One region of the Streptomyces sp. S186 genome, then DNA from elsewhere that is predicted to be linked to it. Evidence: riboswitches for the same ligand, from Rfam matches in the RefSeq annotation. Region 1 holds a riboswitch; each other region holds the start of a gene.
What was found. Region 1 has a riboswitch for cobalamin ahead of ACRAS8_RS11970 (ribonucleoside-diphosphate reductase subunit alpha). Riboswitches for the same ligand answer to the same signal wherever they lie in the genome.
Positions count from the first base shown of each region.

Region 2: it holds a riboswitch for cobalamin, as region 1 does, so the genes downstream of both, cobN (cobaltochelatase subunit CobN) here and ACRAS8_RS11970 (ribonucleoside-diphosphate reductase subunit alpha) in region 1, are expected to answer to the same signal.
Region 3: it holds a riboswitch for cobalamin, as region 1 does, so the genes downstream of both, ACRAS8_RS31865 (CbtB domain-containing protein) here and ACRAS8_RS11970 (ribonucleoside-diphosphate reductase subunit alpha) in region 1, are expected to answer to the same signal.

Region 1 covers NZ_CP193932.1:2,893,834-2,903,634, reverse strand. The annotation lists gene ACRAS8_RS11980 (transglycosylase domain-containing protein) at 1-284, opposite strand, end outside; gene ACRAS8_RS11975 (ribonucleotide-diphosphate reductase subunit beta) at 412-1,473, opposite strand; gene ACRAS8_RS11970 (ribonucleoside-diphosphate reductase subunit alpha) at 1,473-3,878, opposite strand; cobalamin riboswitch at 4,064-4,195, opposite strand; gene mctP (monocarboxylate uptake permease MctP) at 4,495-6,162, opposite strand; gene ACRAS8_RS11960 (DUF3311 domain-containing protein) at 6,159-6,419, opposite strand; gene ACRAS8_RS11955 (GntR family transcriptional regulator) at 6,597-7,358, opposite strand; gene ACRAS8_RS11950 (extracellular solute-binding protein) at 7,600-8,865, shown strand; gene ACRAS8_RS11945 (carbohydrate ABC transporter permease) at 8,980-9,801, shown strand, end outside.
Region 2 covers NZ_CP193932.1:4,327,501-4,337,301, reverse strand. The annotation lists gene cobN (cobaltochelatase subunit CobN) at 1-3,193, opposite strand, end outside; cobalamin riboswitch at 3,228-3,377, opposite strand; gene cobG (precorrin-3B synthase) at 3,463-4,968, shown strand; gene ACRAS8_RS18580 (precorrin-8X methylmutase) at 4,965-5,597, shown strand; gene ACRAS8_RS18575 (precorrin-2 C(20)-methyltransferase) at 5,594-7,165, shown strand; gene ACRAS8_RS18570 (cobalt-precorrin-6A reductase) at 7,180-7,950, opposite strand; gene ACRAS8_RS18565 (cobalt-precorrin-5B (C(1))-methyltransferase) at 7,968-9,131, shown strand; gene ACRAS8_RS18560 (hypothetical protein) at 9,479-9,801, opposite strand, start outside.
Region 3 covers NZ_CP193932.1:7,365,634-7,375,434, reverse strand. The annotation lists gene ACRAS8_RS31895 (MFS transporter) at 1-1,224, opposite strand, end outside; gene ACRAS8_RS31890 (PEP/pyruvate-binding domain-containing protein) at 1,164-3,224, opposite strand; gene ACRAS8_RS31885 (ATP-grasp domain-containing protein) at 3,221-4,606, opposite strand; gene ACRAS8_RS31880 (PAS domain-containing protein) at 4,963-6,225, shown strand; gene ACRAS8_RS31875 (histidine phosphatase family protein) at 6,340-6,951, shown strand; gene ACRAS8_RS31870 (CbtA family protein) at 6,998-7,750, opposite strand; gene ACRAS8_RS31865 (CbtB domain-containing protein) at 7,774-7,995, opposite strand; cobalamin riboswitch at 8,034-8,176, opposite strand; gene ACRAS8_RS31860 (CAP domain-containing protein) at 8,617-9,105, shown strand; gene ACRAS8_RS31855 (protein kinase domain-containing protein) at 9,175-9,801, opposite strand, start outside.

The DNA.
Region 1 (9,801 bases):
TCGAGGGAGATGTTCTGCCGGTTGACGGCGCCGACGCTCACCATCTGGCTGCCGTCCGCCCAGTAGTAGACGGTGGCCTCGCGGGCGGCCTGGGCGTTCTCGTTGGGGATGTCGACCTTCGCGTAGACGAACGCGAACAGCCCCGCCAGACAGGCGAGGCCGAACGCGAACGTGCCCAGCCACAGGCGCCACGACGGCAGCCAGCGGCGCACCCCCTTGCGGCCCAGGCGGGGATAGTCGATGTACCGGCGGCTCTTCTTCGTGCCCGTTTTCCTGCCCTCCATGTCTGCGTAGATGTGGTGGGCAGGCTTCCGGTTGCCGCTCCGGCCGCCCGCTAATCGAACGCTCACATTCGGCGGGCGGCCGGAACGACAGGCCCGGCGGCCGGGATCAGAAAGGGATCAGAACGGATCAGAAGTCGTCGTCGAACGAGACCGAGCCCTCGACGGCGACCTGGTAGGCCGAGGCGCGCCGCTCGAAGAAGTTGGTCAGCTCCTGGACGTTCTGCAGCTCCATGAAGGAGAACGGGTTCTCCGAGCCGTAGACGGGCGGGAAGCCCAGGCGGCGCAGCCGCTGGTCGGCGACGCACTGGAGGTACTCGCGCATCGACGCGGTGTTCATGCCGGGCAGGCCGTCACCGCACAGGTCGCGGGCGAACTGCAGCTCCGCCTCCACGGCCTCCTTGAGCATGTCGGTGACCTGCTGCTGGAGCGCGTCGTCGAAGAGGTCGGGCTCCTCCTCACGGACGGTGTCCACCACGGAGAAGGCGAACTCCATGTGCATCGACTCGTCGCGGAACACCCAGTTGGTGCCGGTGGCCAGGCCGTGCAGCAGGCCGCGCGACCGGAACCAGTAGACGTAGGCGAAGGCGCCGTAGAAGAAGAGGCCCTCGATGCACGCCGCGAAGCAGATGAGGTTGAGCAGGAAGCGGCGGCGGTCGGCCTTGGACTCCAGGCGGTCCAGACTGTCCACCGAGTCCATCCACTTGAAGCAGAACTCGGCCTTCTCCCGGATGGACGGGATGTTCTCCACGGCCGCGAAGGCGGCGGCCCGGTCGTCCGGGTCGGGAAGGTAGGTGTCCAGCAGCGTCAGATAGAACTGGACGTGCACCGCCTCCTCGAAGAGCTGCCGGCTCAGGTAGAGCCGCGCCTCGGGGGAGTTGATGTGCTTGTACAGCGTCAGCACCAGGTTGTTGGCGACGATCGAGTCGCCGGTGGCGAAGAACGCCACCAGGCGGCCGATGAGGTGCTGCTCACCGGGGGAGAGCTTGGCGAGGTCGGCCACGTCGGAGTGGAGGTCGACCTCCTCCACGGTCCAGGTGTTCTTGATCGCGTCGCGGTAGCGGTCGTAGAAGTCCGGGTACCGCATGGGACGCAGGGTCAGCTCGAAGCCCGGGTCGAGGAGGTTCTTCTTGCCGTCGGTGGTGGCGGTGTGCGCGGCCGCGGCGTTCGTTTCAGGCGACGGGTGGGACATTACTGGCATGCCTCGCAGGACTCGGGGTTTTCCAGGGAGCAGGCGACCGCCTCGGGATCGGTCACCGGAAGCTGCGCGGGGACGGACGCGGCGCGCGCCGACTGTGCGATCCGGGTCGCCGGCCGCGAGCGCAGGTAGTAGGTGGTCTTGATGCCGCGCTTCCAGGCGTAGGCGTACATCGAGCTGAGCTTGCCGATGGTCGGCGACGCCATGAAGAGATTGAGCGACTGGCTCTGGTCCAGGAACGGCGTGCGGTCCGCGGCCATGTCGATCAGGGCGCGCTGCGGGATCTCCCAGGCGGTGCGGTAGCGGTGCCGTACGTCCTCGGGGATCCAGGTCAGCTCCTGGACGGAGCCGTTGGCCTCGCGGAGCGCGTCCCGGGTCCGCGCGTCCCACAGGCCCAGCTCCTTCAGCTCCTCGATCAGGTACGTGTTGACCTGGAGGAACTCGCCGGACAGCGTCTCGCGCTTGAAGAGGTTGGAGACCTGCGGCTCGATGCACTCGTAGACGCCGGCGATGGAGGCGATAGTGGCGGTCGGCGCGATGGCCAGCAGAAGGGAGTTGCGCATACCGGTCGTGGCGATCCGGGTGCGCAGCGCCGCCCAGCGGTCCGCCCACCGCGGTTCGGCGTTCGGGTAGTGGTCCGGGTGCAGCACACCGCGCGCCGTGCGGGTCGCGGACCAGTTCTCGTGCGGGCCGTGCCGCTCGGCGAGGTCGGCGGACGCCTCGTAGGCGGCGAGCATGATCCGCTCGGAGATGCGGGTCGACAGCTCCCGGGCCTCGGCCGAGTCGAACGGCAGCCGCAGCCGGAAGAACACGTCCTGCAGGCCCATCAGGCCCAGACCGACCGGCCGCCAACGGGAGTTGGAGGCGGCGGCCTGCTCGGTCGGGTAGAAGTTGATGTCCACGACCCGGTCGAGGAAGGTCACGGCGGTGCGGACGGTGGCGTCCAGCTTCTCCCAGTCCATCTCGCCGTCGGCACCGAGGTGCGCGGCGAGGTTGACCGACCCCAGGTTGCAGACCGCGGTCTCCCCGTCGTCGGTGACCTCCAGGATCTCCGTGCACAGGTTGGAGGAGTGCACGACCCGGCCGGGCTCGGCGGTCTGGTTGGCGGTGCGGTTGGCGGCGTCCTTGAACGTCATCCAGCCGTTGCCGGTCTGCGCGAGGGTGCGCATCATCCGGGAGTACAGCACCCGGGCCGGCACCTGCTTGAGAGCCTTGCCCGCGGCCTCCGCGGCCCGGTAGGCGGCGTCGAACTCCGCGCCCCACAGGTCGACCAGCTCGGGCACGTCCGCGGGGGAGAACAGCGACCAGTCCGCGTCCGCCTCCACCCGGCGCATGAACTCGTCCGGGATCCAGTGCGCGATGTTGAGGTTGTGGGTCCGGCGGGCCTCCTCGCCGGTGTTGTCCCGCAGCTCCAGGAACTCCTCGATGTCGGCGTGCCAGGTCTCCAGGTAGACACAGGCCGCGCCCTTGCGGCGGCCGCCCTGGTTGACCGCCGCCACCGACGCGTCCAGGGTGCGCAGGAACGGCACGATGCCGTTGGAGTGCCCGTTGGTGCCGCGGATCAGCGAACCGCGGGCGCGGATCCGGGAGTACGACAGCCCGATGCCGCCGGCGTGCTTGGAGAGCCGCGCCACCTGGTGGTAGCGGTCGTAGATCGAGTCCAGCTCGTCCAGCGGCGAGTCCAGCAGATAGCAGGAGGACATCTGCGGGTGGCGGGTGCCGGAGTTGAAGAGCGTGGGGGAGGACGGCAGGTAGGAGAGCGTGCTGGTCAGCCGGTACAGCTCGGCGACGTCCGCGAGCGCCCGCGCGGAGTCGTCCTCGGCCAGGCCGCAGGCCACCCGCAGCAGGAAGTGCTGGGGCGTCTCGATCACCTTGCGGGTGGTGGGGTGGCGCAGCAGATAGCGCGAGTGCAGGGTGCGCAGCCCGAAGTACCCGAACCGGTCGTCGGCGCCGGCTGCCAGGGCCTGCTCCACCAGCGCGTCCAGCCCCGCGGCGTGCGTGCCGGCGAACTCGGCGGTGCGGTCCGCGATCAGACCCTCCTGGTGGCCGACCGCGATCGAGGCGGAGAAGGAGGTGGCGCCCTGCCCGGCGGCCTCCTCGGCGATGGCGAGGGTGAGCAGGCGGGCCGCGAGCCGGGAGTACTGCGGCTCGTCGCCGATCAGCCCGGCCGCGGCCTCGATGGCCAGCGACCGCAGTTCGGCCTCGTCGGACCCGGGGTGCCGGCCGCGCAGCGCGGCGGCGGCCACCTTGCCGGGGTCGGTCGCGGTCAGGTCCGCGGTCAGCTCGGTCAGCGTGCGCAGCAGGGCGACGCCCGGGCCGTCCTCGTTCGCGGGAGGCGTGGCCACCACGGGCTGCACGACCTCGGCGTCTGACGCGGGCTCCGTTGGCGCGATGGTCACCTGATGCTCTCCCTCACTCGGCGGGGGCCGGGAGGGGCGGTGGCGCGACGGGAGCCGTGCGGGCAAGGGGGCACCCCGCGGCGAGCCGGGGGTGCGCGGGCCGGCCGCGCGGCGTCCAGTCGGCCCACCCCTCGGGGCCCGGACGTATCGACGCCGCACCGATGGCGGTGCGGACGTACCGTCGGCAGGTCCTCGGACTCGGGAGCGGGCCGCCGGGCTCGTGGGGACGGCCCGTGGATCACGCTCACACACCGTTGCGGGACAGTTCCGGATTCGCACCGGATTCCCCTGCGGCGACAGCGAGGACGAGCATACATCTTGTGCTGCTCCCCGCGCGCACCCCCACATCTTGTGTCGCCGCCTCATATCATTCCCGCAGGTATGCGCAGCGCGAAGGGCCGCCGCGCCCCGCTGGGGGAGTGCGGCGGCCCTAGGGCGCTTCTGACGGATCTCCGCGGCGTCGCGGCGCCTGGCACGCACTCTCGCGGCGTTGCCGAAATGTCTCCATAGCTCCGCTATGAAGCCATCCCGGCGCCTTGCGAGAGCACGCACCAGGCGCCGCTCCTTCCTCCACCGAGATCCGTCAGAAGCGCCCTAGTCCGCGGGTGATGGAGCGTCAGTGCCCCGCCGGTGCCCCCGTCGTGGCCGGTGACAGGTCGGCGGTGACGCCCTGGTCGCCGAGGTCGGCGGTGTAGTCGTCGGGGGAGGTCTCGTCGGTGCCCTCGGGGGCCTTGAGGGCCTTCAGGACGAGCGTCAGGACGACCGTCACCACGACGTTCAGGACGAACGCGGTGAGGCCGATATAGCCGATCTGCCCGATGCCGGGGATCTCCGCGCTGGAGCCGCCGAAGTGCTGCTGGGTCGGGCCGGCCACCCCGTATGCCGCGAGGGTGCCGTAGACCATGCCGACGGCCCAGCCGGCCAGCAGCGCCCAGCGGTGGAACCAGCGGGTGAACAGGCCGCCGACCAGCGCCGGCATGGTCTGCAGGATCCAGATCCCGCCCAGCAGCTGGAAGTTGATGGCGACGGTCTTGTCCATGGTGAGGACGAAGACCAGCGCACCGACCTTGACCAGGAGGGAGACCAGCTTGGCGACCTTGTGCTCCTGCTCGGGCGTGGCGCCCGGCTTGAGGAGGTCCTTGTAGACGTTCCGGGTGAAGAGGTTGGCGGCGGCGATCGACATGATCGCGGCCGGCACCAGCGCGCCGATGCCGATCGCGGCGAACGCCACCCCCGCGAACCAGCTGGGGAACATGTCCGCGAAGAGCTGCGGGATCGCCAGCTGGGCGTTGCCCCGGGTGTCCGTCCCGGCCTTGAGCGCCATGAAGCCGAGCAGCGCGAGGAGGCCCAGCATCAGGGAATAGAGCGGGAGGATGGTGGTGTTGCGGCGGATGACGTTGCGGCTGCGCGAGGAGAGCGTCGCGGTGATCGAGTGCGGGTACATGAACAGCGCCAGCGCCGAGCCGAGCGCCAGTGTGGCGTACGCCCACTGGGCGTTGGGGCCGCTGGTCAGTTCGCCGCGCGGTTTGCCGGCGATCGGCCCGGGCTGGGCGAGCGCCTTGCCGGCCGCGTGGAAGATCTCGCCGAAGCCGCCCAGCTTGATCGGGATGTAGATGATCGCCACCGCGATGACGAGGTAGATCAGCCCGTCCTTGACGAACGCGATCAGCGCGGGCGCCCGCAGCCCCGAGGAGTAGGTGTACGCGGCCAGCACCGCGAACGCGATCAGCAGCGGCAGGTCCTTGACGAACCAGTTGGCGTGCTCGCCGCCGCCGACGCCCATCACGTCCAGGACGGCCTGGATGCCGACGAGTTGGAGCGCGATGTACGGCATCGTGGCGAGCAGCCCGGTGAGCGCCACCGCCAGCGACAGGCCCTTCGAGCCGAAGCGGCCGCGGACGAAGTCGGAGGTGGTGACGTACCCGTGCCGGTGCGAGACCGACCACAGCCGGGGCAGGAAGGTGAAGATCAGCGGGTAGACCAGGATGGTGTACGGGACGGCGAAGAAGCCGGACGCGCCCGCGGTGTAGATCGCCGCCGGCACCGCCACGAACGTGTACGCGGTGTAGAGGTCGCCGCCGAGCAGGAACCACGTGATCCAGGTGCCGAAGCTGCGCCCGCCCAGGCCCCATTCGTCGAGGTTGGCGGAGTGCTCGGCGCGGCGCCAGCGCGCGGCCAGGAAGCCCATGACCGTGACGGCGAGGAAGAAGAAGACGAAGACGGCGAGGGCCACGCCGTTCACGCCCCGGGAGGCGGCGGCGAGGGTCGTGACGGGGGTCGTCATCGGGCCGCACCGCCCTTGCGGGCGCGCTGCTCACGCTGGACGAGCTTGTAGGCCAGGGTCGTCAGCGCCGTCGAGATCAGCACCCACGCCATCTGGTACCAGTAGAAGAACGGGATCCCGATCAGCGTCGGCTCGATCCGGGCGTAGGAACTCACCCACAGCATCGCGACGAACGGGGCGAGCAGGCACAATCCGGCCACCAACCGTGTCGGGGTGACGACCGGTCTGCGGTCCGGTGATGCGGCGTTCTCAGCCATGACCGTGGCTCCCGTCCCTGGTGAACTCGGTGAATTCCGGTGGGTGATCGGCTGGAAATCTAAGCCAGGGTCGTGGCGCGCGTCACTAGCTGTCCGCATATCGGTACGACACCGTTGCCGTGGGGGAGTTGGGCCGGCCCGGTGCCCGGACGGGACGGGTGCGAGGGTGCGGGCGGCTCAGTCCGCCGGCCGCTGCAGGCGGGCGACGAACTTGTAGCGGTCGCCGCGGTAGACCGAGCGCACCCACTCCACCGGCCGGCCCTGGGCGTCCAGGGAGTGCCGGGAGAGCATCAGCATCGGCAGTCCGACATCGGTGCCCAGCAGCCCGGCCTCGCGCGGGGTGGCCAGCGAGGTCTCGATGGTCTCCTCGGCCTCCGCCGGCCGCACGTCGTAGACCTCGGCCAACGCGGTGTACAGGGAGGTGTACTTGACGAGGTTGCGGCGGAGCGCGGGGAACCGCCGGGCCGACAGATGGGTGGTCTCGATCGCCATCGGCTCGCCGCTGGCCAGCCGCAGCCGCTCGATGCGCAGCACCCGGCCGCCGGCGGCGATGTCCAGCAGCCCGGCCAGCCGGTCGTCGGCGGTGACATAGCCGATGTCCAGCAGCTGGGAGGTCGGCTCCAGGCCCTGGGCCCGCATGTCCTCGGTGTAGGAGGTCAGTTGCAGCGCCTGGGAGACCTTGGGCTTGGCGACGAAGGTGCCCTTGCCCTGGATGCGCTCCAGGCGGCCCTCGACGACCAGTTCCTGAAGAGCCTGGCGGACCGTGGTGCGGGAGGTGTCGAACTCCGCGGCGAGGGTGCGCTCGGGCGGCACCGGGGTGCCCGGCGGCAGGGTCTCGGTGATCTCCAGCAAATGGCGCTTGAGCCGGTAGTACTTGGGCACCCGGGCGGTCCGCGCGCCGCCGCCGCCGTTCTCGGCGCTGTCCGCCTCGGTGTCCATGACCCGCCTCTCCGATGCCTGTCGTGCTGCCGTCACCGGCTCCTCCGTACGTAGCGGCTCACATCGTGGCACGGACGGGATGCCCATGCGCCGGCGCGGGTCCCGGCCCGTCAGATGTCGGTCCGGTAACGGACCTGACAGCGACTCTTATACACCCTTGACACCCCTAAAGGTCTAGGCCAAGCTGCGAGAACTGGTCTAAACCATTAAAGCCAAACCCGTCCTCGAGGGGGAGAGCGCGATGAAGCGTGGGCTCATAGCGGCGACCGCGGTCGCGGGAATGCTGGTGAGTGTCGCTGCCTGTGGGTCGAGCAGCGGAAATGCGGGTGCCGACGGTTTCAAGGGAAAGAAGCTGACCGTCTGGGTGATGTCCGGATCCAATCCGGAACAATGGACCAAGCAGGTCTCCGAGCAATTCGAGAAGAAGACCGGCGCCACCGTTGAATTCAAGGTCCAGCAGTGGAACGGCATTCAGCAGAAACTGAGCACCGCGCTCTCCGAGGACACCCCGCCGGACGTCGTCGAGATCGGCAACACCCAGACCGCCGCCTACGCCAAGGCCGGCGCCCTGGTGGACCTCGGCGACCTGAAGAAGGAGATCGGCGCCGACTGGAACGACGCCTTCAACAAGGCCGCGACGGTGGACGGAAAGCAGTACGCGCTGCCGTGGTTCGCCGGCAACCGCGTGGTGATGTACAACAAGAAGATCTGGGCGAAGGCCGGCCTCACCAAGCCCCCCGCCACCCGCGCCGAACTCTTCCACGACTTCGAGACCATCAAACAGAAGACCGACGCCGAGCCGCTCTACCTGCCCGGGCAGAACTGGTACTTCCTCGACGGCCTGACCATCGGCACCGGCGCCCAACTGGTGAAGAAGGACGGCGACAAGTGGGTCTCCAATTTCGGTGACCCCAAGGTCGCCAAGGCCATGGACATCTACAAGCAGTACCAGGCGTTCAGCAGCGCCCCGAAGAACAAGGACGAGGCCACCCCGCAGCAGGCCGAGATCTTCGCCAAGGGAAAGACCGGCGCCCTGATCGCCATGGGATACGAGGCCGCCACCGCCATCAAGACCAACCCGGCCATCAAGGACGACATCGGCTTCTTCACCATTCCGGGGGAGACCGCCGGAAAGCCCGAGGGTGTCTTCCTCGGCGGCTCCAACTTCGCGGTCGCCGGAATGAGCAAGAACCAGGAACTCGCCAGGGAATTCCTCAAGGTCGCGCTCGCCAAGGACAACGACGCCCAGATGGTCCGGGAAGCCGGCTGGACGCCCAAGTCCCCGGCCCTGGCCGGCGCCGCCAAGGACAGCCCGGCCGCCGCGGCCGCCGCCCCGGCCGCCGAGAAGGCCGGCGGCACCACCCCGCTGATCCCGCAGTGGGCCGCGGTGGAGAACGTGCCCAACCCGATCAAGAACTACATGACCGCGGTCCTGAACGGTAAGGCCCCGGCCGACGCCGCCAAGGACATCGAGTCCGAGATCAACGCCCGGCTCGCCAAGCAGTAGCCGGCCACCGGACGCGTACGGGCCCGGCCGGGCCGCCCCGGCCCCCGCCCGTACGCCCGGCCGCCTCCACCGGCACCACAGGCGCAACCACGGGAACGAGGGGACCACACGCTCATGGCAGTGCAGCTCGACGAAGCGGCGGGGAGGACCGCGCCACGGACCGGCAAGGGCGGCGCGCCGCCCGCCCGGCGCGGCCCCGGCGGCCGGCGGGCCGCCCGCGGCGCGCCCTACCTGCTGCTGCTCCCGGCCCTGCTCGCCACCGCGGTCTTCCTCGGCTGGCCCCTCGTCCGCAACCTGGTGCTCTCCTTCCAGAACCTCAACATGAAGGAGCTGATCCAGCACCTCACCGACTGGCGGGGGCTGGGCAACTACCAGGAGATCCTGGGCAGCGAGCAGTTCTGGCGGGTCACCGTCCGCACCCTCGCCTTCACCGCCGTCAACGTCGTTCTGATCATGGTGCTCGGCACCCTGCTCGGACTGCTGCTGGCCCGGCTCGGCACGAAGATGCGCCTGGTGCTGTCGATGGCGCTGGTGCTGGCCTGGGCGATGCCGTCGATCGCCGCCACCACCGTCTTCCAGTGGCTCTTCGACTCCCGCTACGGCGTCGTCAACTGGCTGCTGGACCACCTCGGTTGGCACTCCATGGCCCGCTACGACTGGGTCGGCACGCAGCTGTCCACCTTCTTCGTCATCACCGTCCTGATCGTCTGGCAGTCGCTCCCCTTCGTGGCCCTCAACCTCTACGCGGCCACCACGACGATCTCCAAGGAGCTCTACGAGGCGGCCCGGATGGACGGCGCCGGCACCTGGAAGATCTTCACCGCCGTCACCTTCCCCTTCCTGCGGCCCTTCTTCATGGCCACGACGTTCCTCGAAGTCATCTGGGTCTTCAAGGCGTTCCCGCAGATCTTCGCCGTCAACCAGGGCGGCCCCGAC
Region 2 (9,801 bases), 1.4 Mb from region 1:
TGTACGCCTCCGGGGCCTTGCCCTTGAGCGCCTTGACGGTGGCGACCATGCCGCCGTGGTACTGGAAGTAGTCGTCGGAGTCGGCGATGTCGTGTTCGCGGGTGTCGGTGTTCTTGGCGGCCACCGCGATGCGCTTGTAGGCGGTCTCCATCTCCTCGCGGGCCGGGCGGCCCTCCAGCCCGCGCCCGTAGGCGTAGCCGCCCCAGACGGTGTAGACCTCGGCGAGGTCGGCGTCGGTGCGCCAGTCGCGGGAGTCGATGAGCTGGAGCAGACCCGCGCCGTACGTACCGGGGCGGGAGCCGAAGATCCGGGTGGTGGCGCGGCGTTCGTCGCCGTGCGCGGCGAGGTCCGCCTGGGCGTGGGCCCGGACGAAGTTGCTCTCGGCCAGCTCGTCGAGACCGGCGGCGAGCCGGACCGCGTCGTCGAGCAGCCCGATGACGTGCGGGAACGCGTCGCGGAAGAAGCCGCTGATGCGGAGGGTGACATCGATGCGGGGGCGGCCCAGCTCGTCGAGCGGGATGGCCTCCAGGCCGGTCACCCGGCGCGAGGCGTCGTCCCACACGGGGCGGACGCCCAGCAGCGCCAGCGCCTCCGCGACGTCGTCGCCGGAGGTGCGCATCGCGCTGGTGCCCCACAGGGACAGGCCCACCGACTCCGGCCAGTCGCCGTTGTCGTCGCGGTAGCGGCCGAGCAGCGAGTCGGCGAGCGCCTGCCCGGTCTCCCAGGCGAGCCGCGACGGGACGGCCTTGGGGTCGACGGAGTAGAAGTTGCGGCCGGTCGGCAGGACGTTGACCAGGCCGCGCAGCGGCGAGCCGGACGGGCCGGCCGGGACGAAGCCGCCGTTCAGGGCGTGCAGGGCGTGGTCCAGTTCGTCGGTGGTGGCGGCCAGCCGCGGGACGACCTCCCGGGCGGCGAAGTCGAGGATGTCGGCGACCGCCGCCGGGTGGCCCTCGGCGACCCGGGCCGCGGCGGCGGGGTCCCAGTCCGCGTCCTCCATGGCCTGGACGAGGCCGCGGGCGACGGCCTCGGCGTCGTCGGCGGCGGTGCGGGTGGCGGCGGACTCGTCCAGGCCGAGCGCCTCCCGGAGTCCGGGCAGTGCGGCGGTGCCGCCCCAGATCTGCCGGGCGCGCAGGATGGCCAGGACGAGGTTGACCCGGGCCTCGCCGGCCGGGGCGGCGCCCAGCACGTGCAGGCCGTCGCGGATCTGCGCGTCCTTGACCTCGCAGAGCCAGCCGTCGACGTGCAGCAGGAAGTCGTCGAAGCCGTCGTCGTCGGGGCGCTCCTCCAGGCCCAGGTCGTGGTCGAGCTTGGCGGCCTGGATGAGGGTCCAGATCTGCGCGCGGATGGCGGGCAGCTTGGCCGGGTCCATCGAGGAGATCGCGGCGTACTCGTCGAGCAGCTGCTCCAGGCGCGCGATGTCGCCGTAGGAGTCGGCGCGGGCCATCGGCGGGACGAGGTGGTCGACGAGGGTGGCGTGCACCCGGCGCTTGGCCTGGGTGCCCTCGCCCGGGTCGTTGACCAGGAACGGGTAGACGAGCGGGAGGTCGCCGAGCGCCGCGTCCGGGCCGCAGGCGGCGGAGAGCCCGGCGTTCTTGCCGGGCAGCCACTCCAGGTTGCCGTGCTTGCCGAGGTGGACCATGGCGTCGGCGCCGAACCCGCCGTCGGCGGCGGGCGCGGCGATCCAGCGGTAGGCCGCCAAGTAGTGGTGGGACGGCGGCAGATCGGGGTCGTGGTAGATCGCGATCGGGTTCTCGCCGAAGCCCCGCGGCGGCTGGATGAGGATCAGCAGATTGCCGCGGCGCAGGGCGGCCAGCACGATGTCGCCCTCGGGGTTCCGGCTGCGGTCGACGAACATCTCGCCGGGCGGCGGGCCCCAGTGCTCCTCGACGGACTCCCGCAGCTCCTGCGGCAGCGTGGCGTACCAGCGGCGGTAGTCGGCGGCGGGGATGCGGACCGGGTTGCGGGCCAGCTGTTCCTCGGTCAGCCACTCCTGGTCGTGGCCGCCGGCCTCGATGAGGGCGTAGATCAGCTCGTCGCCGTCGCCGGACGCGAGGCCGGGCACCGGTTCGTCGCCGAAGTCGTAGCCCTCGGCCGCCAGGCGGCGCAGCAGCTCGACGGCGCTGGCCGGGGTGTCCAGGCCGACCGCGTTGCCGATCCGGGAGTGCTTGGTGGGGTAGGCGGAGAGCACCAGCGCCAGCCGCTTCTCAGTAGCCGGGATGTGGCGCAGCCGGGCGTGCCGGACGGCGATCCCGGCGACCCGGGCGGCTCGCTCGGCGTCGGCGACGTAGACCGGGAGGCCGTCCTCGTCGATCTCCTTGAAGGAGAACGGCACGGTGATCAGCCGCCCGTCGAACTCCGGCACGGCGATCTGCGAGGCGGCGTCGAGCGGGGAGAGGCCCTCGTCGTTCTCCTCCCAGGCGGCGCGCGACCCGGTCAGGCAGAGCGCCTGGAGGATCGGCACGTCCAGGGCGGCCAGTGCGCCCGCGTCCCAGGACTCGTCGTCGCCGCCCGCGGACGCCTCGGCGGGCCTGGTGCCGCCCGCGGCGAGCACGGTGGTGACGAGGGCGTCGGCCGCGCGCAGCTCCTCGATCAGCTCCGGCTCGGGGGCCCGCAGCGAGGCGACGTACAGCGGCAGCGGACGGCCGCCGGCGCGCTCGATCTGGTCGCACAGGTCGTGGACGAAGCGGGTGTTGCCGCTCATGTGGTGGGCGCGGTAGTAGAGCACCGCCACCGTCGGGCCGGCCGCCTCCGTCGCGGCGCGCTCCAGCGGGCCCCAGGACGGCGCGGCCGCGGGCGGCTCGAAGCCGTGGCCGGTGAGCAGGACGGTGTCGCTGAGGAAGCGGGCCAGCTGGGAGAGGTTGGCCGGGCCGCCGTGCGCGAGGTAGGCGTGTGCCTCGGCGGCGATGCCGACGGGGACCGTGGACGCCTCCATGAGCTGGGCGTCGGGGGCCTGTTCGCCGGTGAGCACGACGACCGGGCGGTGCTGGTCCGCGGCCAGCAGCACGTCCAGGCCGTCCTCCCAGGCGCGGAGGCCGCCGAGGAGGCGGACGACGACGAGGTCGGCGCCCTCCAGCAGGCCGGGGAGTTCGGCGAGGTCGAGGCGGGCGGGGTTGGCGAGCCGGTACGGCACGGGGCCGGTGGCCGCGCGTGCGCTGAGCAGGTCGGTGTCGGAGGTCGACAGCAGCAGAATCACGGCGCAGCCCTTCCTCGGGGTGTCCACGCCCCGGGTGGTCGTATGGACGGCGGGAGTTCCTGGCTCACCCGGCGGTGGCCGGGTTCACAGTGGCGGGACCGCGCCGGATTCTCACCGGGCTTCCTCCCTTGGCGCCGTCGCTGGCGTCCGGCGGGTCAGCCGACCCGCCGACCTGCATAGTAAGGGCTGCCGCCGGACCGCGGGAGCGGGCCTACGCGGCCGTCTCACCCGATCCCCTCGACCCGGTTCCGGGCGCCACCGACGTAGGTATGCTCGCCGCCATGCCGCCCACCCCCGCACCCCGCCCCGACCGGCCCGGACCGCCGGTACGGGACCGCGGTGACGCCTGCCCGGGAGCGCTGCGGCTGCACTCCGCCGCCGACGGCCGGCTGGCCCGAGTGCGGGTGCCCGCCGGGGACTTGACGGTGCGCCAGGCCAGCGCGCTGGCGGACGCCGCGGACCGCCTCGGCGACGGCCGTCTCTCGCTCACCTCCCGCGGCAACGTCGAACTCCGCGGCCTGCCCGACGACTGCGGGCAGGCGCTCGCCGGTCTGCTCGCCGACGCCGGGCTGCTGCCGTCCGTCCGCCATGAGCGGATCCGCAACGTGCTGGCCTCACCGCTGGCCGGACTGGACCGGCACACCCCCTCCGACGTGCGGTTGTGGGCCCGGAGCCTGGACGCACTGCTGTGCGCGAGCGAGCCGGCGACGGCGCTCTCGGGCCGTTTCCTGTTCGTCCTGGACGACGGACGGGGCGATGTGGCGGACCTGGGCGGCGATGTGACCTTGCTCGCAGAATCCGGCCGGCGGGCCCCGGCGGACACCGCGTATCCGCCGGACACCGCGTCCGGGTACGGGGCGCTGCTGCGGGTCGGCGACGAGCGGGCGGTGCTGCGGATCGCGGCGGACGACGTCCCGCGGGCGGCGCTGACGGCCGCGGAGGTCTTCCTGGCCGCCGCCGCGGAGCGCGGCGACGGCGCCTGGCGGGTCCGCGAACTGCCCGCAGCGCGGCCGCTGACCGCCCGGGAGGTGCAGCGCGCGCTGCGGACCGCGGGCATCGCCGCGGAGTACGCGGACGCCGCCGGCCCGCGGCCGGCCGTGCCGTACGCCGATGCCACCGCCCCCGGTGCGGTCGACGGACCCGACGGCCGCCGCGCCGTCGTGGTCCTCGCGCCGCTCGGCCGTCTGTCGGTGGCCCAATGGCGGTTGCTGGCCGGGATCGCCGACGACGACGGTTGCGGCACGCTGCGCCTCACGCCCTGGCGCGGCATCGTCGTCCCCGGCCTGCCCGCCGCCCTGGCCGCCCGGCGGCTGACCGACCTCGCCGCCGCCGGACTGGTCACCGACCCCGACTCCCCCTGGCGCCGGGTCACCGCCTGCACGGGCCTGCCCGGCTGCGCCAAGTCCCGCAGGGACGTGCGGAGCGAGGCGGCGGCCGCGCTCTCCGTGGGCCGGCCCGTCCCGGCGGACGGCTCCGCAGTGCCCGCCAGGCTGCCCGTCCACTGGTCGGGCTGCGAACGGCGCTGCGGCCATCCGCACGGCGCCTGGGTCGATGCGCTGGCGACGCCCGAGGGCTACCGCACCACCGCGGTGGGCCCCAACTCCCCGCCGCCACCGACGGTTTCACGTGAAACATCTCAACTGGCCGCCGTTTCACGTGAAACGGCCTCACCGGCGCCGGTTTCACGTGAAACATTGCCCCCGCCCGGTGCTCCGCCGTCTGCCCCCTCTGCTTCTCCTTCCACCCCTCAACCCACCAACCCGAGGCCCCAGTGACCGCGTTCGACTACGAAAAGGACGGGGCGGCGATCTACCGCCAGTCCTTCGCCACCATCCGCGCCGAGGCGGACCTCTCGGGCCTGCCCGCCGACGTCAGCCGGGTCGCGGTCCGTATGATCCACGCCTGCGGCATGGTCGACCTCGTCCGCGACCTCGCCTTCACCCCGGGGGTGGTGGCCAGTGCCCGCGCCGCGCTGCGCGCCGGTGCGCCGATCCTGTGCGACGCCACCATGGTGGCCAGCGGAGTGACCCGGAAGCGGCTGCCCGCCGACAACGAGGTGCTGTGCACCCTCGGCGACCCGTCCGTCCCGGAGCTGGCCGCGCGGCTGGGCACCACCCGCAGCGCCGCCGCCCTCGAACTGTGGCGGGATCGCATGGAGGGCGCCGTGGTCGCCTTCGGCAACGCCCCCACCGCGCTCTTCCGGTTCCTGGAAATGATCGAGGAAGGCGCGCCGCGCCCTGCCGCGGTCCTCGGTATCCCCGTCGGTTTCATAGGCGCGGCCGAGTCCAAGGACGCGCTGATCGACCACCCGGCGAAGCTGGACCACATCGTGGTGCGCGGGCGGCGCGGCGGCAGTGCCATGGCCGCGGCCGCGATCAACGCCCTGGCGAGCGAGGAAGAGTGAGCGTGAGCGAGCAGCAGGCCAGCAGCGGTGCGGCGGACCAGCCGGCCGCGCCCTCCCCTGAGCGTTCCACCGGCCGCCTCTACGGCGTCGGCCTGGGCCCCGGCGACCCGTCCCTGATGACCGTGCGGGCGGTGGAGATCATCGCCGGGGCCGATGTGGTGGCGTACCACAGCGCCCGGCACGGACGCTCCATCGCGCGGTCCATCGCCGCCGGGCACATCCGCCCGGACCACATCGAGGAAGCCCTCGTCTACCCGGTCACCACCGAGTCGACCGACCACCCCGGCGGCTACCGCGGGGCTCTCGACGAGTTCTACGAGGCGGCGGCGGCGCGGCTAGCCGCCCATCTCGACGCCGGCCGCACCGTCGCGGTGATCTCCGAGGGCGATCCGTTCTTCTACGGCTCCTACCAGCACATGCACAAGCGGCTGGCGCACCGCTACCCGACCGAGGTCGTGCCCGGCGTCACCTCCGTCAGCGCCGCCGCGGCCCGCCTGGGCACCCCGCTCACCGAGGCCGACGAGGTGCTGACGGTCCTCCCCGGCACCCTGCCCGAGGAGGAGCTGACGGCGCGTCTGAGCGCCGCCGACTCCGCGGTCGTGATGAAGCTGGGTCGCACCTTCCCCAGCGTCCGCCGGGCCCTGGAGCGCTCCGGCCGGATGGCGGAGGCCCGCTATGTCGAGCGCGCCACCATGGCCGGGGAGCGCACCGGCGCGCTGGCCGACGTCGACGCCGACACCGTTCCGTACTTCTCCGTCGCGGTCGTGCCGAGCCGCATCGCCTCCTCCGCCGGGGAGCCGGAGCCGGCCGCCGACGAGCGCGGTGAGGTGGTCGTGGTCGGCACCGGGCCGGCCGGTCCGCGCTGGCTCACCCCGGAGTCCCGCGGCGCCCTGGCCGCCGCCGACGACCTCGTCGGCTATACCACGTACCTGGACCGCGTCCCGGTGCGCCCGGGCCAGCGCCGGCACCCCTCGGACAACAAGGTCGAGTCCGAACGCGCCGAGTTCGCCCTGGAGTTGGCGCGCCGCGGCCGCCGGGTCGCCGTGGTCTCCGGCGGTGACCCCGGCATCTTCGCCATGGCCACCGCGGTCCTCGAAGTGGCGTCGGAGGAGCCCTACCGGGCCGTGCCGGTACGCGTCCTGCCGGGCGTCACGGCCGCCAACGCCGCCGCCGCGCGGGCCGGTGCGCCGCTGGGCCACGACTATGCGGTGATCTCGCTCTCCGACCGGCTCAAGCCCTGGGAGGTGATCGCCGAGCGGCTGCGCGCGGCGGCCTCCGCCGACCTGGCGCTGGCGCTCTACAACCCCGGTTCCCGCAGCCGCACCTGGCAGGTCGGCAAGGCCCGGGACGTCCTCCTGGAGCACCGCGCACCGGACACCCCGGTCATGCTCGCCCGCGACATCGGCGGCCCCGAGGAGTCGCTGCGCACCGTCCCGCTCATCGACCTCGATCCCGCCCAGGTCGACATGCGCACGATCCTGCTCGTCGGCTCGTCGCTGACCCGGCGGGTGCGGCGCGACGACGGCACGGAGACGGTCTGGACACCGCGGAGGTACCCGGAACGCTGACCGCTCGCGCGGCGTCAGCCGAGGAGCGCCCGCACCCAGTCCACGGCCGCGCCCGGCTCGTCGGCCACCGGGACGCCCTCGGGGACCGGCGGCCGCTGGACGACCACCACCGGCACCCCGGCCTCCCGCGCGGCGGCCAGCTTGGGGGCGGTCGCCGCGGCGCCGCTGTCCTTGGTCACCAGGACGTCGATGCGGTGGCGGCGCAGCAGTTCCCGTTCGCCGTCGAGGGTGAACGGGCCGCGGTCCAGGACGGTGGTCATCCGGGGCGGGTGCGGGGGCTCGGGGGCGTCCACCGAGCGGACCAGGAACCACAGGTCCGTGAGGTGGGCGAAGTGGGCCAGGCCCATCCGGCCGGTGGTGAGGAAGACCCGGCTGCCGAGGGCGGGCAGGGCCGCGGCGGCCGCGTCGAGCGAGGGGACCGGGTGCCAGACGTCACCGGGTCGTGCGACCCAGCCGGGCCGGCGGAGGGCCAGCAGGGGAACATGGGCGGTGGCGGCGGCCTGGGCCGCGTGGAAACTGATCGTCCCGGCGAAAGGATGGGTGGCGTCGATGAGCGCGTCCACCGCGTGCTCGCGCAGCCAGCGGGCGAGGCCCCCGGGGCCGCCGAACCCGCCGATGCGCACCTCCCCCGCGGGCAGCCGCGGCGCCGCCACCCGGCCGGCCAGCGAGGACGTCACCCGCACCCCGGGCTCCTCGGCCAGGGCCGCGGCCAGCCGGCGGGCCTCCGTGGTGCCGCCGAGGACCAGTACATGGCGGACGGGGTCGTGGACGGGTGACGACGGCATGAGCGGCGGGTTCCTCCGTGGGTGAAGCGCAACCGAAGGGTACGGGAGGGCGGAGCGCCCAGCTCGCGCACACCGGGCTGCGGCACGGGTGGACGACCGGCGCCTGTGCCACGGCGGCCGGCACCGCCGCGTACACGGCGCTGCTGCGCGGGGAGTTCCCGGACCCGGTGACGATCACGCTGCCGAAGGGGCAGACGCCGTCCTTCGCGCTCGCGGTGGAGGAACTGACCACTGCCGGCGCGGGACCGGCCACCGCCATGGCCGGGGTGGTGAAGGACGCCGGCGACGATCCCGACGTGACACACGGGGCGCTGGTCCGGGCCACGGTACGGGCGCTGCCGACCGGGAGCGGAGTGGTGTTCAGGGCGGGGCCCGGCGTGGGCACGGTCACCCGCCCCGGACTGCCGCTGGACGTCGGCGAGCCGGCCATCAACCCCGTCCCGCGGCAGATGATCCGGGAGCATCTGACGCGCGTCGCGCAGGCACACGGGGGCGACGGGGCGACCGCGGACGTCGAGGTCGAGATCTCGGTCGATCACGGCGAGGAGATCGCGCGCAGCACCTGGAATCCGCGCCTCGGCATCCTGGGCGGACTGTCGATCCTGGGGACGACCGGGATCGTGGTGCCGTACTCCTGCTCGGCGTGGATCGACTCGATCCGGCGCGGGGTGGACGTGGCGCGCGCCGCCGGCCGGCGACATGTCGCGGGATGCACGGGCTCGACGTCGGAGAAGGTCGTCGTCGCGCTGCACCACCTGCCCGAGGACGCACTGCTGGACATGGGGGACTTCGCGGGGGCGGTCCTCAAGTACATCCGCCGCCATCCCGTCGACCGGCTGACGATCTGCGGCGGTTTCGCCAAGCTGTCCAAACTGGCGGCCGGACACCTGGACCTGCACTCGGCACGGTCCCAGGTGGACAAGGGCTTCCTGGCCGAGCTGGCCCGGCAGGGCGGCGCCGGCGAGGCGCTGGCACAGGCGGTGGCCGAGGCGAACACCGGCCTCGCCGCGCTCCAGTTGTGCGCGGCGGCCGGCGTTCCGCTCGGCGACCTGGTGGCGGTCACGGCCCGGGATGCCTCGCTGGCCGTGCTCCGAGGAGCTCCGGTCGCGGTCGACGTCATCTGCATCGACCGGGCGGGACTGGTGGTGGGGCGGGCAGAGCCACGGGGGCCGGCGGGCTAGGGCGCTTCTGACGGATCTCCGTGGAGGAAGGAGCGGCGCCTGGTGCGTGCTCTCGCAAGGCGCCGGAAGGTCTTCATAGCGGAGCTACGGGGACATTTCAGCAACGCCGCGAGAGTGCGTGCCAGGCGCCGCGACGCCGCGGAGATCCGTCAGAAGCGCCCTAGGGCCTGTGTCTGTGGTCTGTGGCCTGTCGTCGGGCTCCCGCCTGGCGTTCGGCGCTCTGCACGCCCTTCCGACGGACGACGGGAGTGTGACGACAGGCCCTGGCGCGACCGGCGTCGGATGTTTCACGTGAAACGCGCCCCGCCGAACAGCCGGGATCCGACGCCCTGCCGTGCCACCCGTCGTCACATCCGCGGCAGATACTCGCCGCGGCTCATCCCCTCCTCGCGCCCCATCTCGTCCTGCCGGCCCATGTCGTCCGCGCGCCCCATCTCCTCCGAGCTGTCCGCACGCTGGTAGGACCTCCGGTGATCGGAAAGGCCCTCGCGCTCCATCGCCTCGCGACGTGCCTCCCTGCGAGCGCGCTCCATCCGCTCGCGCAGGCAGCTGTCGTCCCCGCCGGTCAGCGCGCCCAGCGCGCTGCCCAGGGCACAGGCGGCCATCTTGATGGGGCTGTCCTTCGAGCGGCGCGGGTTGTCCCTGCCGCTGGCGTTGGCGACCGTGCTGC
Region 3 (9,801 bases), 4.5 Mb from region 1:
GAGGTAGCCGCCCGCGGCGACGGCCACCAGGGCGCACACCGCCCGGTCGACGATGCTCTCCAGGGAGAGCAGGGTGGCGCGGGGCGCCCCTGCGGGGATGGCGTCGTTCACCAGCTTCCGCTGCAGCGGATAGCCGAGGCCGGTGACGGCCGCGAACAGGCACAGCAGGGCGACGACGGTCCAGGGCCCGCCGAGCGTGCTGCCCGCCAGGGCCGCCGCCATCACCAGACTGAGCAGCGACACCCAGGTCACCGGGGACAGCCGGGTGGTGAGCCAGTGCGGGCGGGCCGAGGCCACCGCTTCGGCGACGGTCATGGCGGCCAGCGCCGCACCGTGCGCGCTGGTGGGAACGGCGTGGGCGAGCAGGACCGGCTGGAAGAGGTTGACCTGGCAGATCCGGGCCAGGGTGAAGAGCGCGACGCCCTGCACCATCACTAGGGCGAGCCAGGGCGTGGCGCGGACGGTCCGCAGCGCGGCCACCGCCTCGTGGCGGACGGTGCCGGCGCCGCGGGAGCCGGAACCGCCGCCCCGCTCCCGGCCGTCGGGGGTGTACTGGCGCGGCAGCAGGACGGCGCACACCAGCGAGCCGCCCGCGCTCGCCGCGCTCAGGACGTACGGCGCGGGGTGCGCGAGGTCCATCAGCGGGCCGACCAGCGGCCAGCACAGCACCTTCGCGGCCAGGCCCCACGCCCGTGCCTGGCCCTCGGCCTTCAGGTAGTGGCCGGAGGCACCCTCGGCCCGCAGGCCGTCGTAGAGGTAGGCGCTGGCGGCGCCCGAGGTCAGCGAGCGTCCGGCGGCGATGAGCAGGAAGTGGACCAGGAAACCGGAGTAGTGCGGGGTCAGCACCGGGACGAGGTTGGCCGCGGTCATCACGACCGCGCCGGCCCGCAGGCAGTTGCGGGTGCCGATGCGGTCGGCGATCAGTCCGGTGGGGATCTCGAAGAGGCAGAAGGCGAGGTAGTAGATGCTCTGGATGCCGAAGATCTGGCCGTCGGTCAGGCCGGCCTGCCGCTGGTACTCGTAGAACACCGGCATCCACCACAGCAGGTTGAACAGCAGCTGGAAGCCGTTGTTGAGGCGGATGATGCGGCGGGCTCCCGGCGTGAGGGGCACGCCGTCGGGGGTACGGGGCGTGCGGGTACGGCCGGCGCCGGGGCGGCCGGTCACCGGGCGTACGGGCGGATCTGGACCAGGTGGAAGGCGCCCTGATCGGTCATCAGCCATTCGATGTCCAGCGGCCGGTCCACGTCCTCGTCGCTGAAGTGTGACTGGAGGAGCCGGCCGGCCAGCGCCAGTCGGGCCAGTCGCTGTCTGGTCGCGGCGGGCAGGTCGTCGGCGCGGGAGCCCAGGGAGACGGTGCGGCCACCGCCCTCGACCGTGTTGTAGAGGTACTGCAGCGGCAGCGCGGTGCCGTCGACGACGGACTCGGGCGAGCCGGGAGAGCAGTTGAGGCAGACGTTGCGGAAGTCCGTGCGCCGGGTCGGGTTGCAGGTCACCAGCACGCCGCCGAGGTCCGCCGGGCGATAGCGCTGGATGATCACCCCCATGCAGGCGTCGTCGAGCGGGATGCCCGCCTGGTGGCGCAGCCGGACGCTGCGGGGCGAGAACAGGGACGCCCACACCTGCCTTACCGCGTCCAGGAGTTGGGCCGTGCCGTGCACATCGGTGACCGAGTCGTAGACGCCGGCGGCGGAGAAGCCGGGCAGGTCCTCGGCGTTGGAGGAGGAGCGCACCACCAGGCGGCCGGCGCCGTCCGGGCCGGCGGGCAGCGCCGCGGTGATACGGCGGGCCAGTCCGTCGGGTATGGGGGTGTGCCGGATCAGGTGTTGCAGTGTGCGGCAGAGCGGGTCGAGCGCGGCTGTCTCGTCGCGTTCCAACGCGGTCCTCAGCTCGCCGATGCCGCGTTGGAGGGCGGGGCCGGCGGCGAGGAAGCGGTGGTGCAGGGCGAACGGGAGGGCGACGCCGTCGGGGGCCGCGACCGTGGCACGGGTGAACGCAGCGGCAGCGGACCGCAGTTCCGCGCCGCGGGTGGTGGGCGCGAGGCCCAGGCGGGCCGCGAGGTGGCTGAGGAGATCCGTTCGCGGCGGCCGGGGGCGGCCGTGGTACGCGGTCAGGTCGACGTCGTGTGCGCCGAGGACGTGGTGCAGTTCTCCGAGGTTGGCCGCCTTGGTGCCGTAGCGGTCCTGGTCGGTGCGGCGCAGTCGGTGCAGCGGCAGTGCGGGCAGATCCGCCAGCCGCGGGGGCCTGACCCGGATCGGCTGCCGCTGCCACGCGGGCGCCGTGAGCGTCGGTGCCCGGTCCAGGCGCAGCAGGGTGATGTCGTCGTCGCACACCTCGTAGCGGACCCATGCGCCGTCCAGTCCGTCCGCCGTGATCAGCTGATCCAGGTCGCGGACGATGGCGTTGGGGATGCCCCAGCCGGAGGCCAGGACGTTGGTGTGCGAGAGCGGGGTGGTGGGGGCGGTGTTGATGAAGCCGGCGACCCGCGGCACGTCGTCGGGCAGGCGGGGCATGGCGACGATGTCGGCCCAGCCGAGGGAGTCCGCGGCGGCCGCGTAGGCGTCGGCGGTCCGGAAGTGGCGCAGCCGGCCGACGGCCGTGCCGGGGTTCAGCGGGGTCCGGGTGCGGCTGCCGAACAGCTGATGACTGTGGATGCGCGGCACCCGGACGTCGCTGATCGTGGCGAGTTCGTGTTCCTGCCCGTGGTTGGCGGGCTTCAGCAGCAGCGGGAGCCGGGCGTCCAGCCGGTGGCGGACGGAGGTGTAGAACTCCTCCAGCAGCGGGCCGGACATGGTGTCGGCCTCGGTGGTCTCCAGGACGAGGAAGGGCCGCTCCCGGCCGTCGGTGCCGGGGCCGGTGTCGGGGTCGGTGTGCAGGGAGAGCACGCCGAGCAGGAACCGGCGCTCGGGGTCCGTGTAGACCGAGGCGTTGACGGCGTCCAGCCGGGCGTCGAGCTCCGCCGGCCGCATACCGAGGATGCGGGTGGCGAGGTAGTCCACGTGGAAGGGGTGGACCGCGGTGTCCAGGAGGTGCCAGGTGTTCTCGGCGCGGTCCACCACGACCTTGAGGTACGGGTGTCCGGCGAGGGTTCCGGCCAGGGTGTGGAAGAGGGGGAGGGCGAGCTGTTCCCCGACGGCCGTGCGGTCGGCGGCGGGGCGCGGCGCGCCGGAGGGCCCGTCGGGACGGGCCGCGGGGGTGGTGGGGGTGGTCACGACACTGCTCATGAGCGGGCCTCCATGGGCTCGTTCGCGTCCCCGGCCGCGGGAAGGAGGTGCGGCAGGGCGTCGACCAGGGTGCGGAAGTCGTGCAGCACGGTCTCGGGGTCGATGGCGGACAGCAGGCACAGCGCGGCCATGGTGTTGGCGCCGGCGGCGGGGTCGTAGACCGGTACCGGCGTGCCGTCCGGCAGCGAGTTCTCGGCCACCACGGACAGCGTGCTGCCGGGGCTCAAGGGGGCCGCGTCCCGTACGGCCGCGAAGTCCCAGCGTCGGCGGTCCGGCCAGGCGGCGCCGGCGCCGTCCACGGCCAGTACGACGAGGGAACCGGCCGCGCCGCGCGCCTCCTGTGCCAGGCGGGCCTCGGCAGGCCAGTTCACCGGGCGTCCCAGCAACTGGTCGACGAGCATGCCGATGAGGTCCAGGCCGAAGACCTCCTCGATCTGCGGGACGGTCATCGCCCCGCCGAACCGGGCGGCGGTTTCGATCACCCACATCCGGCCGCCGGTACCGAGCTTGATCTCGGTGTGGGTACCGCAGTTCTCCAGGCCGAGTGCGTCCACGGCCTGCCGCGCCAGGGCCACCACGCGCCGCTGGGCGTCGGGCGGCAGCGCGGCCGGGGTGATGCCGGCGCGCTCGGTGAACGGCTCCACGGTCGGCATCCGGCCACTGAGGCAGACGGGATGGAAGACCCCGTCGACGACGGCGCCCTCGACGCTGACGTAGTCGCCCCAGCCGGGCTGGGCGAACCATCCCCCGGCGGTGCCCGGCACGATCTCCTCGACGAGGAAGTCGGCGTCGGCACCCGCCACATGCAGTTCGGCGTAGCCCAGTCCGGCGGATTCGGCCATCACCTCGCGTGCCCGGCGCCAGGCCGCCGGCACCTCGTCGGTGGCGCGGATGATCCGGTGCGCGGTGGAGCCGGCGCTCCAGGCGGCCTTCAGCAGCAGCGGGGCGCGGAGCGCGGCGGCCGCCTCGTGGAGCTCCCGCTCATCGGCCACCGGCCGGAACCGGGGCTGGGGAATGCCCTGTTGGGCCCAGGCGCGGCGCATCAGCCGCTTGTCGCGGGCGAGCGCACCGGACCGGCCGGCGCCGGCCAGGCCGAGCTTGGCGCACGCCTCCGCGACCGCGACAACCGCGTACTCGGAGAAGGTGACGACCGCGTCCGCGGCCACCTCCTGGGCCCGGTCGACGATCAGGGACACCAGGTCGCCCCGTTCGGGCCCGGTGGCGGTCGTCACGGAGGCGCACCGGTGCCCGGCGGTCGCGGCGATCGCGGGCGGCAGCGGGCTGAGCGCCAGCAGGTGCACCGCCGCGCGGGCGGCGACCCGTGACAGGGCATACCCCAAGGGCGGTCCGCCCTTGGCATACACGAACAGCACCGAGCTCACTGGAATCCGACTCCTTCACAAAGGGGTTGGGGGCCGTCTCTCTGGCGGCGGTCGGCGTCCGCGGTCCGATACCCGGACGCCCTGACTCCAGCGAACCAGTCGGACGGCCGCTGCCGGGCCGTCACAGGCCCCGACCCCTCAGGCAAATGCCAGAGTCGAGGGGTTCGTAGGGCGACTGTGAAGGTTCCGTGATGCCGTAGGAGAATGCCGGCCCGCGAGAAGGCGCGTCAGATCGGCCGAGAACCGGGCATACGCCATGCGGGCCGGGGATACGGATGCCACGGATGCCCGTGCGGGCGGCCGCAGACCGCCGCCGCGGGCACACCCCGCCAACTCCTCCGCACAGAGAGGCAGTCGTGGACGAGACCGGTCTGAAGTCACTGCTTGAACACCTCCCGGTGTCCTGGTGGGAGGCCGACCGCGACCTCCGGGTGATCGACAGCGGCGGAGGGGCCTTCGACGACGCCGGCACCGCCCAGCGCTTCCTGGACGCCCTGCGCCGGGAGCCGCCCGCGCCCTCCGCCGCGCCGGGGAACCCGCACCGCCAGGCACGGTTCGACGGCCGGCTCTTCGACGTGAACTGGCCCCTGGACGCCCCCCGTCCGGACCGCACCCGCGGAGTGGCCGTCGAGGTCGCCCCGGCCGAGACCACCGGCCGCCGCTTCGACGCCTTCGCCGACCTCGCCCCCGCCGCCGCCTTCATCCGGGACGCCGCCGGCCGCTACCGCTGGGCCAACCACGCCTACGCCCACCTCTACGGCACCACGCCCGAGCACGTCATCGGCAAGTACGTCCGCGACGTCGACGCCCCGGTCGACGCCGACCGGGTACTGGCACTGGACCAGGACGTGCTCGCCCGCGGCACACCGGTCCGGCACACCCTCACCTACCACCGCGCCGACGGCACCAGCGGCCACGCGGCCGGGCACCGCTTCCCGGTCCGCGAGGGCACCGAGACCTGTGTGGCCGGAATCTATATCGACATCAGCGACTACACCCGCGCCCTGCACCAGCGCCGGGAGGCGGAGGACAGCCTCTGCGCGCTGCGCGACCACAGCGGACTGCCGTGCGCCCTGCTCTCCGCCGGCGGACGGATCCTCCAGGCCAGCGCGGCCGCCGCCGAACTGCTCGGCACCCGCCTCTCGGAACTCGTCGGCAGCCGGGCCGACACCCTGCTCGCCCCCGACTCGCAACTACCGGCGCTGGAACGGGACTGGCGCGCCCTGATCACCCGCCGCCACCGCCGCCTCCAGACCTCCGCCGTCCTCCTCGACGGCCGCGGCCGGCAGCGCCGCGCCCGTCTGCACCTGACGACGGTGGGCCGCGGCAGGTCCCGCGCCGTCGGTGTCTGGGCCGTGGTCACCCACCAGGCACTCGCCCACGAGCCGCACCCGCCGCTCACCGCCAGCCAGGTCCGCATCCTCTCCCTGCTCGCGACCGGCCGCAGCAACGCCGAGATCGCCACCCGGCTCCACCTGTCCCGGCAGACCGTCGACTACCACCTCAGCCGCCTCCGGGACCTGCTGGACGCCCCGACCCGCTGCGCCCTGGTCGCCCGCGCCTACGTCCTGGGCATCCTCGCTCCTCAGGCATGGCCGCCCCGCGCGGCGACACCGTAGATTCGGAGGCGCGACGGCCCGGCGGCGCTCCCCGCTCACCGCGCCGGCGCACCATGTGCCGTATCCCGTGGCGGGACACCACCCCACGCCCGCAGCAGCAGGAGGAACGACCGCGTGACCAGCCGCCTCACCCTCATCTCGCCGGCGATCAGCGCATCGCTGCGGCAGGCCCGCTTCGACGACGGCTCGTCGCTCGACGACGGCGGGGCGGCCCGGGCCCGCGCGGCGGCCGGTTCCCTGCCGACCGCCGCGCGGGTCCGCGTCTCCCCCAGCGTGCGCTGCCGGGAGACGGCCTCGGCACTCGGCCTCGACGCCTCGGCGGCCCAGGAACGGTCCGAACCATCCGAACTGTCCGGCCTGAACGTGGGCCGCTGGACGGGCCGCACCCTCGACGAGGTGGGCGCCGCCGAGCCGGACGCGGTCGCCCGGTGGCTGGCCGATCCCGGCGCGGCACCGCACGGCGGCGAGTCGGTACGGGACCTGTGCGAGCGGGTCACGCGGTGGCTGGACGACTGTGGTGGGACCGACGGACGGACGCTCGCCGTGGTCGAACCGGAGGTCGTACGGGCCGCGGTGCTGCACGTGCTGGGCGCGCCGGAGACGGCGTTCTGGCGGCTCGACGTGCCTCCGCTCGCGGCCACCGAGCTCACCGGACGGTCCGGGCGCTGGAACCTGCGGCTGGGACGTGCCCTCGCAGCCGAGGCGGAGCCGGCGACCGAGGCATAGGGATGCCCGGCCGCACGGTCCGCATGCCCTCGCGGTGCCTAGGGACTCAGTGCGCGGCGGATACGCCCGGCGCCGTCGCCTCCGACACCGGCTCAGGGTTCAGCTGCCGTTCGGCCAACTCCCCGAAGAGCAGGCCGAATCCGCTCCACAGGACGGTCTGGATGGCCAGTGCCGAGAGCCGGAACCGCCACAGCAGCGTGGCCGGGAAGTCCTTCGGCACCTCGTTGACGACCGGCAGCACCGCATACGCCAACCCGACCACGACGACGAACGCGGCCACCGCCACCACCGTCGCCCACCAGGTGCCCAACCCGGGCGCGAGGCGCTTGCCCAGCATCGTGGCGCCGATCGCCAGCAGGACGCCGAGCAGCATCATCAGGAAGTACAGCGTGGTGCGCTTGCCGATGGTGTCCGGTTCCCCGACCGAGGGCGGGTTGGCCGGGTACTTCAGGAACGGGACCACGTAGCCGGCCAGCAGCGCGCAGCCCGACAGCAGCAGCGCGGTCGCCCGCGGACCGAACCGCCCCACCCGGCCCAGGGCGAAGCAGTAGGCGAGGGCGGCGATGCCGCCGAAGGCGATTCCGTAGACCAGGACGCCGGTGGCCAGGCCGGCGGTGGACTGCAGCGAGCGGGAGACGACCTCCATCTCGTGTTCGTGGGAGTGGGCCGCCTCGAAACCGATGGCGCCGTTGACGTTCGGTTCGCCGAGGAAGTAGGCGACGACGAGGGCGAGCCCGCCGGCGGCCAGGCCGGCGAGCATGCCTCGTACGAGCAGGTTTCGGACCGTTGCGGAGTTCATGATGTGCGGCGTCCCCGTGTGTGTCAGTGGCAGGGGAAACCGAGCAGGTGGCGGGCGTCGTGCACCCACTCGTGCACGTCGGTGCCCTGGAACACGGAGGTGGCGCCCTGCTCGGCGCCGACGAAGTACAGCAGGACCAGCATCAGGATGCCGAAGAACACCGCCCACGGGGCGATCGCCTTCAGCGGCAGCGTGACGGGGGCGGCGGAGGTGGTGACGGACGGCCGGGCGATGGTCTGCGCCATGGCAGAGCCTCCTTCTGGGAGTTCGCGTCCCATTTCGGTGGTGCACAAGACGACGGCCGCGGGTCTGACTCACGCGACGCCCGAGGCGTCCCGCACACAGTGGCGCGACCGTGCCGGAGTCCCACCGGCTTCCGCTTCTCCGTCGTCGATATCGAAGAGAAACTACCGCGCGGCGGATGGCCCGCCAAGGCCGGACGGGCCACTTGTCCACGAAGGCGCTTGTCGACGAAGGCGCACGCCTCCGGCTGCCGTTCCGGGCGCCCGCCGCCACAACCCACATCCGTGACATCCGTCATACCGGCGCACGCCGGAAACTATCGTGCCTAGTAGTGACCACCGCGGCGACAAATGAGAATTTGTCCGGCTTGATCTGGCGATGAGGTGCGCCCGGGGCCTCGGCGGTCGGCCCGCCGCTCCGCTTCGGTCGTTCACCAGCGGAGTCCACGCCCCTGACGTCGTGCCAGACGCATACGAAGCCGCGCGGAGCGAGGCAGCACGATCACCCGCACACCGCAAGAGGCAAAGGATCAACTGTCCCGTTTAGTAGTAGTGCCCATTGCTCGCCCTGCCGGCACTTCCCAGAATGTCGGCCATCGGCGCAACGAGCGAGTGAGGTCAGGCATGAAGAAGCACCGTAGGAAGAGCAACCACCGGCGGCTGACGCTTGCCGCCCTCGCCGTAGCCGCCCTGGGTGTCCCCTCCGTCGCCATGGCGGCTTCCGCCGCCCCCGCCTCCGTCGACACGGCCCGTGTGGTGGAGCTGGTCAACAAGGAGCGCAGCAAGGCCGGCTGCGCCCCGCTGACCGTCAATGCAAAACTGGCAAAAGCCGCCCAAGACCACAGCAAGGACATGGCAGACCACCGCAATATGTCACATACCGGATCCGACGGCTCCGACCCGGGCGCCCGGATCAAGGGCGCCGGCTACAACTGGAACAGCTACGGCGAGAACGTCGCCTACGGATACGCCACCCCGGAGAGCGTGCTGGCCGGCTGGATGTCGAGCCCCGGACACAAGCGCAACATCCTCGACTGCTCGTTCAAGGAGACCGGCATCGGCCTCGCCCAGCCCGGCGACTACTGGACGCAGGATTTCGCCACCGCTCAATAACCCCACGGGAGAACCGCCCAATAACCCCATGGGAGAGGAGAGCCCCATGGGAGAGGGGGGAGGGACGCCCTACCGTCCGCCGTTGACGACGGCTCGCTCCACCGCGCCGTCCTGAAGGTGCCACCGCTGGAGGATCTTCGCGTAGGCGCCGGTCCGGATGAGTCGGTCGAGTGCCTCGCGCACGGCGTCGCGCAGTGCCGTACCGGTCTTGGCGACGGCGATGCCGTAGGGGACGGAATCGATCTGTCCGCCGACGAGTTGGAAGGCGCCGCCGCCCGTGTGGGTCGCCGCGGTGTAGGCCGCGACCGGGAAGTCGTCGAGGCAGGCGAGGGAACGGCGCTGGGCGACATCGTCGTAGACCTCGGCCGTCGAGTCGAATTTCCGGAGCGTCGGCTGCGCGGGGAGCCGCCGGCTCAGTTCGTCGAGGTAGTTCTCGGCCGCGGAGCCGCGCTGAACCGCAACCGGCTTGCCCGACACGTCCTCCAGTTTGCCGAGGTGGTCCGGATTGCCCTTGCGCACGACGAGCGACAGCCCCGCCTGGAAGTAGTCGATCAGGTCGACCCCTCCCCCGGTCTTCGCCCCGCTCGCCTGCCCGCCCTGGCGGTCCTTGGTGTCGACCATCGCCGAGATGACCAGGTCGAACCGGCCCTGGCCGAGGCCGGCGAGCAGGGAGTCGAAGGTCGCGTTCCGGAACGT